DNA from 2 places in the Paractinoplanes brasiliensis genome. Region 2 is predicted to be linked to the other one. Evidence: riboswitches for the same ligand, from Rfam matches in the RefSeq annotation. Region 2 holds a riboswitch; the other holds the start of a gene.

Region 1 (4,227 bases), 110 kb from region 2:
AACGGCCACTAGAATCGGGGAGGGTGGAGGTCCCCCGGTTGGGGTGGGTCTTGTCGGCGCGGCTATTTGTTGGCGGCGCGGCTTTGTTGGCGGCGCGATCTTGAGCCGGTGGGCCGAGCAGGCGCTGCCGTTCAGCGGGACGCGGTGGCCAGCAGTTCAGACCCCGGCCGAGCCGCAGCCCGCCTCAGCCGTGGGTGACGAGTCTCCCAGGCGGCGCGAACCCCTCGGGGCAGGTTGAGGTCGCGCCACACCTCGGCGAGCGTCGGCCCGTGCAGATAGGTGCGCAGTTCCTCGACCCGAATGGCCTCGCGCAGAACGTTCTCGTACATCCACGCCAGCATCGTCGGCGAGGAGAGGTCGAACGCCCGCTGCGGCCCCCACCAAAGGCGCAGAGGCAACTCGATGAGGCCGTGGGTGGGGCCGGTCAATTCGCTCAGTGTTCCGGCCACCAGAACCGGCCGGTGGGGCCGAGCGAGGTGAACAGCGACACGAGCAGCGGTGGACATGCGATCAGCGTAAACCGACAACCCGCGGAAACAGAATTCCTAGTATCCTAGGACGCCTTAGCGGAAGAGCCGGAACCCACAGAAACGACGCCTTCGGCGACAGCCCGAACAGAGGTTCCGGGCCGACTCCTGAGGCGAACGCCGGAGGGGCCGGTGCCGCATTCCCCGCGCGCCGGGCGGCGATCCGGTTGAGCTGGTCGCGCGCGTATTGCCCGTACGTGGAAGCGGCTCTTTGCGACGGGAAGGCGTGCCGGACGGAAAAGCAGTTCGGCGCCGGCCCAGGTCACTTCTCGACGATGGGGGACCAGAGCACTTCGAGCACGGTCGGGTTGTCCTGTAGGGCGAGCGTGCAGAACTGTTCGTCGAGGGGCCCGTCGAAGTGGGTAACGGGTTTGTCGAGGCTCCAGAACGAGCGGGTCGGCGCCACGGACACGCCGCGGCGGTCGTGGTCGGATCCGGGGCCGGAGAGTCCGTACGCCCGTGACCCCACCACGACCGCGAGAACCGTGTGCTCGATCATGCGACGAAGCCGGCCGCGGAACGCAGGACCAGCAGCCGATTTACAGGTCGAGGACGGTGCCGTCGATGTCGCCCAGTTCGGCCTCGGACAGGGCCAGGTTGCCGACGGCGGCGACGTTGTCCTCGAGCTGTTGCACGCTGCTGGCGCCGATGATGAGGCTGGTCATGCGTTCGTCGCGCAGGGCCCAGGCGAGGGCCATCTGGGCCAGGGACTGCCCGCGCCGACGGGCTATGTCGTTGAGCGCGTGCAGCCGTGCGAGTGTCCGGTTGTCCAGGGCGTCCTCGTTGAGGAACCGGCTGGTTCGGACGCGGGAATCGTCGGGAATGCCGTTGAGATAGCGGTCGGTCAGCAGTCCCTGCTGCAGAGGGCTGAAGGCGATGCAGCCGGCGCCGGCCTCGCCGAGGGTGTCGAGCAGGTTGTCCTTCTCGATCCGGCGGTTGAGGATCGAGTACGACGGCTGGTGAATGAGCAGCGGCGTGCCGAGATCGCGCAGAATGGCCGCCGCGGCCGCCGTCTGCGACGAGTCGTAGTTGGACAGGCCGACGTATTGGGCCTTGCCCGCGCGTACGACGGCGTCGAGGGCGCCCATGGTTTCCTCGAGCGGGGTCTCCGGGTCGGGCCGGTGGTGGTAGAAAATGTCGACGTAGTCGAGGCCGAGCCGTTTCAGCGACTGGTCGAGCGAGCTGACCAGGTATTTGCGGGAGCCGAAATCGCCGTACGGTCCGGGCCACATCTCGTATCCGGCTTTGGTCGACACGACGATTTCGTCGCGGTGGGCTTTGAGGTCGCCGGCCAGGATGCGGCCGAAGTTCTGCTCGGCGCTGCCGGGCGGCGGGCCGTAGTTGTTGGCCAGGTCGAAATGGGTGACGCCGAGGTCGAAGGCGCGCAGCACGATGTCGCGCTGGCGTTGCCAGGGCCGTTCGTGGCCGAAGTTGTGCCACAGTCCGAGCGAGATGACGGGCAGGCGCAGCCCGCTTCGGCCGGTCCGCCGGTAGGGCATGGTGTCGTAGCGGTTGCTCGCGGGGGTGTAGGTCACAACCCCACCCTAGAGATAGCGGCCCCGACCATGATCGCTGGTAGGTTGGAGGGTAGCCATGCGGGAGAGACCGAGGGTCGACCTCGGCGCCGAAGGGGCAAATCCTCCCCGGAACCTCTCAGGCAAAAGGACCGCGTGGGCTCGCGACTCTGAAGCATTGCGGCTGGGCGAAAAAGACCGGCTGGTGTGACAGAGGGGGAGGCCGCCTTGTCGACCTCTCTGTCAGGAGCCGCCATGACGTTCGCCAACCGGCATATCGGGCCGGATGCGGAAGAGCAGACCCACATGCTCAAGGCCATCGGGTACGCGTCGCTGGACGCTCTGATGGACGCGGCGATCCCCGAGGTGATCCGCTGGCACGGGTCGCTGGAGCTGCCCGCGGCCGCCTCCGAGGAGGAGACGATCGCCGAGCTGCGCGCGATCGCGTCGCAGAACAGGGTGACGACCTCGATGATCGGGCTGGGGTACTACGGCACGCACACCCCGGCGGTGATCAAGCGGAATGTCCTGGAGAACCCGGCCTGGTACACGGCGTACACGCCGTATCAGCCGGAGATCAGCCAGGGCCGGCTGGAGGCGCTGCTCAACTTCCAGACCATGGTGACCGACCTGACGGGGTTGACCACGGCGAACGCGTCGATGCTGGACGAGGGCACCGCGGTCGCCGAGGCGATGACGCTGGCCAAGCGGGCTTCGAAGAGCAAGTCCCGGACGTACGTGGTGGACGCGGACACGTTGCCGCAGACGCTCGCGGTGCTGCGGACGCGGGCCGAGCCGCTGGGCATCGAGCTCAAGTTGGTCGATCTTGACGCGGGTGACCCGCTGCCCGGCGAGTTCTTCGGCCTGCACCTGCAATACCCAGGGGCTTCCGGAGCCGTACGGGATCACGCGGCGCTCGTCGAGGCGGCGCACGCCCGGGGTGCTCTGGTGACGGTGGCCGCCGACCTGCTGGCGTTGACGTTGCTGCGGGCGCCGGGGGAGATCGGGGCTGACATCGCGGCGGGCACGACCCAGCGTTTCGGGGTGCCGCTCGGGTTCGGTGGTCCGCACGCCGGTTACCTGGCCGTGCGGGCGGGGCTGGAGCGGTCGTTGCCGGGCCGGCTGGTCGGCGTGTCGAAGGACGCGGACGGCGCTCCGGCGTACAGGCTGGCGTTGCAGACCCGTGAGCAGCACATCCGTCGTGAGAAGGCGACCAGCAACATCTGTACGGCGCAGGTCCTGCTCGCGGTGATGGCGAGCATGTACGCCGTCTACCACGGTCCGCGGGGGCTGCGGGGGATCGCCGAGCGGGTGCACCACCACGCGTTGACCGTGGCGGGCAGCTTGACGGCGGGTGGCGTGCGGGTGGCGCACGACGCGTTCTTCGACACGGTGACGGCGGTTGTCCCGGGCCGGGCGGCGGAGGTGGTGGCCGCGGCGGCCGAGGCCGGCATCGACCTGCGGCTGGTGGACGCCGACCGGGTGTCGGTGGCGGCCGACGAGACGACGACCGAGGCGCACGTCGCTGCGGTTGTGCGGGCTTTCGGCGTACGGGAAACCGCTGTCGCCGATTGTGGGGCGAAGCCCCTGGCGCGCACGAGCGAGTACCTGACGCATCCGGTGTTCCGCACGCACCATTCCGAGACGAGCATGCTGCGGTATCTGCGCAGGCTGTCCGACCGGGACTACGCGCTGGACCGGGGCATGATCCCGCTGGGGTCGTGCACGATGAAGCTGAACGCGACCACCGAGATGGAGCCGGTGACCTGGCCGGAGTTCGCTGACATCCACCCGTACGCCCCGGCGGCGAACACGGCCGGCTACGAGAAGCTGGTGGCGACGCTGGAGTCGTGGCTGGCCGAGATCACCGGGTACGACGCGGTGAGCGTGCAGCCGAACGCGGGGTCGCAGGGTGAGCTGGCCGGTCTGCTGGCGATCCGGGGTTATCACCGTTCGCGGGGCGAGTCCCACCGGGACGTGTGCCTGATCCCGTCGAGCGCGCACGGCACGAACGCGGCCAGCGCCGTGATGGCCGGGATGCGGGTGGTCGTGGTGGCCTGCGACGATCTCGGCAACGTGGACATGGCCGACCTGCACGCCAAGATCGAGAAGCATGCGGAGTCCCTCGCCGCGATCATGGTGACGTACCCGTCGACCCACGGCGTGTACGAGACGTCGATCGCCGA
Region 2 (4,227 bases):
GGCGAGGCGGCCACGGCCGTGTGCCGGGCCTACGCCGGGTCGCTGGTCGCCGCCGCCGTGCCCGACCAGGTGGCCGAGCCCTCATCGTGGCCGCGCTGGGCCGTGCTGGCGCCGCATCTGATCGCGTCGGACGCCGCGCACAGCCCCGACCCCGTGCTCCGGGCCGCCGCTTGCAGCCTGGTGGTGAGCCTGCTGCACCGGGGCAAGGCCCGCCCGGCCCGCACGATCGCCACCGAACTGCACACCGGCTGGCGCGAAACCCTCGGCCCCGACCACCCCGACACGCTGCGCTGCGCCCACGAGCTGGCCCGTTCCCTGGTGGCCGCGGGCGCCCTGCTGCCGGCCCGCAAACTGCTCGACGAAACGATCACCCGCCTGGCCGGCACGCTGGGCGCCACCCATCCGCAGACCCGGGTGGCCGCCGAGACCCGCCGGGGCGTTCTGCTCCGCATGGGCGGGGCGCCCCGGGCTGACGGCTCGCGGGGGAAGGCCGCTCACCGCCGCCGCAGACAGCCCTGACCGGTCAGCACTCGATCACGTTGACGGCCAGCCCGCCGCGCGCCGTCTCCTTGTACTTGACCTTCATGTCGGCCCCCGTCTCCTTCATGGTCTTGATGACCTTGTCGAGGGAGACGTGATGGCGGCCGTCCCCACGCAGCGCCATCCGGGCCGCCGTGACCGCCTTGACCGCGGCCATGCCGTTGCGCTCGATGCACGGGATCTGCACCAGCCCGCCGACCGGGTCGCAGGTCAGCCCCAAGTTGTGCTCCATGCCGATCTCGGCCGCGTTCTCCACCTGCTCGGGGGTGCCGCCCAGCACCTCGGCCAGCCCCGCCGCCGCCATCGCGCACGCGCTGCCCACCTCGCCCTGACAACCCACCTCGGCGCCCGAGATCGACGCGTTCTCCTTGAAGAGCAGCCCGATCGCGCCCGCGGTGAGCAGGAACCGGACCACCCCCTCGTCGTCGGCGCCCGGGACGAAGTTCACGTAGTAGTGCAGAACCGCCGGGATGATGCCGGCCGCGCCGTTGGTGGGCGCGGTGACGACCCGGCCGCCTGCCGCGTTCTCCTCGTTCACGGCCATCGCGTACGCGGTCAGCCACTCCATCGCGTGCTCGGCCGGGCGCCCCGCCACGCGCAGCTGCCGGGCCGTCGCCGCCGCCCGCCGCCGCACCCTCAGGCCACCGGGCAGCACGCCCTCGGCTTCGAGCCCGGCCGTCACACATTCGCGCATGACCCGCCAGATCTCCAAGAGGCCCGTACGCGTCCCGGCCGTGGAACGCCAAGCGGTCTCGTTCTCGAGCATGAGCCGCGAGATCGACAGCCCCGTCGACGAGGTCAGCCGGAGCAGTTCGGCCCCGCTGGCGAACGGGTGCCGCAACGGCGTGGCGCCGGCGCGCACCAGGCCGGTCTCGTCCAGCACGAACCCGCCGCCCACCGAGTAGTAGGTCTTGCTCAGCACCGTCGAACCGTCACCGGCGTACGCGGAAAAGGTCATGCCGTTGGGATGCCCGGGCAGCGTGCGACGGCGGTGCAGCACCAGATCGACGCCGATGACACGGTCGCCGTGGTCGAAACCGCCCCGGGCGTGGATGGCCGCGGCCCGCGAGTCGGCGGTGGAGACGTCGACGGTTTCCGGTTCGGCGCCCTCGAGCCCGAGAAGAACGGCCTTGGGGGTGCCGTGCCCATGACCGGTGGCGCCGAGCGAGCCGAACAGCTCGGCCCGTACGAGGGTCACCCCGGGCGCCGCATCGAGCAGGCTCGCGAACATGCGGGCGGCCCGCATCGGTCCGACGGTGTGCGAGCTGGACGGCCCGATACCGACGGAGAACAGGTCGAAGACGGACACGGCCATGGGAGGCTCCCTGACGAGACGGCGGGTAGGCCTCCCTCGCTCTGTCATGGGGCCTGAGAGCTTCATCGGCCGGCGGGCGGCTGATTTGCACCTTGGGCGCGGGGTTTCCCGGCTTTCCAGAGTCGCCGGCCACGACGGTACGGGTGCCTGAGAGATTCTGAGGGAGAAGTTGCTCCTTCGGCGCCCCCGGCGCGGGGAACTCTCCCGCCGGGGCCAAAGCGGTGTGCAGTTGTGGCCCGCAAGGTAGCGATCCGCTGTCGACGGGTCAAGACCAACGGGACGGGCCTCGAACGCCCGCCTCCCCAGGTTACCCGCTCACCGATCCCAGGCGTGCCGCTGGAGGGGCCGGGCGAGCGCCGGGGCCGCGCGGCAGGAACGGACTGCCCGCGTCGGCCCCGCGCTGACCAGGGTGCCGATGTCGAGCCGGCCGGCGCCGGTGTTGTCGACGACGTCGGGCGGGTTGCCGCCGACGAAGCGGGGTTGCATGGCCTCGCCGACCTTCTGCAACCCCTTGTGGTCGACGGTGGCCCGCGGGTACTTCGCCGTGTAGGCCGACTCGGCCTTGATCGCGTAGTCGTCGCCGTAGCCGCCCTTGAAGACGACCACCTCGAGGGGAGCGTCGGCCTTCACGCCGAGCGGGTTCTCCGCCGTCTTCTCGGCGCCCTCGGCCGGCTGGTCCGGGGAGGAGTCGCCGGAGGTCACACACCCGGCGGCAAAAGGCACGGTGACCGCCGCGGTGACGGCCGTACGCAGCAGTGTTCGCCTGGTGGGACAAGGTCTGAGCGGGGAATCAGGGTTCATCACAGTGCTCTCTTCCTATGCGGTGCGCCGGATGCGCCCGGCGTACCGCGCCTCGATCTCTGCGTTGTGGTCCTTGCCGCCGGGCACGTTGTCCGACAGGTGGACGGGCGGGGTGATCCCCGCCGCGAGCAGGCGCTCCACGACCTCGGCGACGATCTGCTGGGCCGGCAGCGCCGCGGTGATCGACGAGACCGCGCCGACCGCTCCCCCGCCGGGCAGTGGAATTGTGGCGTCGCCGTACGGGGCGCCGTTGTCGAGCACCACGTCGGCGATCTCGCCGAGCTTGCGCCCGCCGGGGTGCCGCGACTCGACCCCCGCCGAGTGCTCGGCCGAGGTGATCGCGATCAGTTTGTGCCCCCGTTCCTTGACCAGCAGCGCCATCTCGACGACGGCGCCGTTGATGCCGGAGTTGGAGGCGATGACGAACGCGTCGTCGGGTTTGATCGGGGCCAGCTCGTAGAGCCGGTGCGCGATGTCGGTCCGGCGCTCCACCCCGGGGTCGGCCAGTTCCGACAGGGGCGAACCGCCGTACAGGACGATGTCGCGCAGGGCGATCCGGTTGGTCGGCACCAGTCCCCCGCGCGACCGGCGATCTCCATGGCCAGGGCCTCCGAGTGCCCGCAGCCGAAGGCCTGGATCACTCCCCCGTTGCGTACGCCCGGAGTGGCTGAGCCCGATGGCCACGTCCCCCGGCAGCGTCAGGGCGGCGTTGGTGAGCGCGGTGTGCGAGTCGGTGCGGTGCCAGACGGGGACCCGGATGCGCTCGAACCGGAACGCCATCTCGCGGGCGGCCTCCTGACGGCCGGCACCCCCGTACGCGACGAGGTCCGCGCCGTCCTGCGTGGGCGCGGCGTCGACGCTGTCACCGGTGGCGACCCGGCCGCCGGAGCCGCCTGGCTGGCCGCCCGCGATTTGACGCCGCTCTCCCCCGCCGGCCTGCACGCCGCGCTGCTCGCCCGCTAATTCGCGTGCGCCCGGATCGCCGGCACGCCAGGATCGACGACAACTCGAGCAGGAAAGGAGGGTTCCCATGTTCTCGTCATGCTCATCGGTGCCCACTGGGAGGCTTCGTTGTTGTTCCGCACCATGGCCGAGTCCGATCTCGACCTGATCCTGACCTGCCTGTCCGAACCGTCCGTCAACACCACCACCGAGGCGCGGTTCCGCGAGCATCTGGCCGCTCGCAGTTACCGCCCCGAGTGGACCTGGCTCGCCTTCGACGGCGACGCCCTGGCCGGGCTGGCCGTCTGGTGGGGTTTTCCCGCCGGTGACCGGCCGCTTGCCCTCGACGCGCTGTGGGCCGCGCCGGCCGTCGCCGATCCGGTGCCGTTGTGGGCCGGGCTCATCCGGCAAGTGCCGCCCCCCGTGGAGTACCACATCTTCACGACCCCGGACTCCCGCGACGACCCCGGGATCGATCTGCGCCTGCGCGCCGCCGCCGAGGCGGGCCTGAAAAACCTCAACGAGCGTTTCCGGTACGAGTGGACGAGCGCGTCGCCGCTGCCGGAGCGCTCGACCCGGCTCGCCTTCGCCCCGGCCACGGACGAGGAGTTCGCCGACGCCTTCGAGCG

The links. A riboswitch is a leader RNA that binds a small molecule or an ion and turns the genes downstream of it on or off. The one in region 2 is predicted to bind glycine.
Region 1: linked by a shared signal. The riboswitch ahead of gcvP (aminomethyl-transferring glycine dehydrogenase) and the one ahead of C8E87_RS37650 (L-serine ammonia-lyase) in region 2 are both predicted to bind glycine.

What each region holds. Positions count from the first base shown of each region.
Region 1 is NZ_SNWR01000002.1:1,104,335-1,108,561, reverse strand. Features, by position in the region: gene C8E87_RS37155 (hypothetical protein) at 132-506, opposite strand; partial or broken gene C8E87_RS37150 (DNA polymerase beta superfamily protein) at 676-1,026, opposite strand; gene mgrA (L-glyceraldehyde 3-phosphate reductase) at 1,067-2,062, opposite strand; glycine riboswitch at 2,114-2,206, shown strand; gene gcvP (aminomethyl-transferring glycine dehydrogenase) at 2,297-4,227, shown strand, end outside.
Region 2 is NZ_SNWR01000002.1:1,216,402-1,220,628, forward strand. Features, by position in the region: gene C8E87_RS37645 (tetratricopeptide repeat protein) at 1-519, shown strand, start outside; gene C8E87_RS37650 (L-serine ammonia-lyase) at 524-1,855, opposite strand; glycine riboswitch at 1,895-1,977, opposite strand; glycine riboswitch at 1,981-2,072, opposite strand; gene C8E87_RS37655 (type 2 periplasmic-binding domain-containing protein) at 2,171-2,656, opposite strand; partial or broken gene C8E87_RS37660 (sugar isomerase domain-containing protein) at 2,672-3,312, opposite strand; gene C8E87_RS37665 (hypothetical protein) at 3,395-3,619, shown strand; gene C8E87_RS37670 (GNAT family N-acetyltransferase) at 3,698-4,227, shown strand, end outside.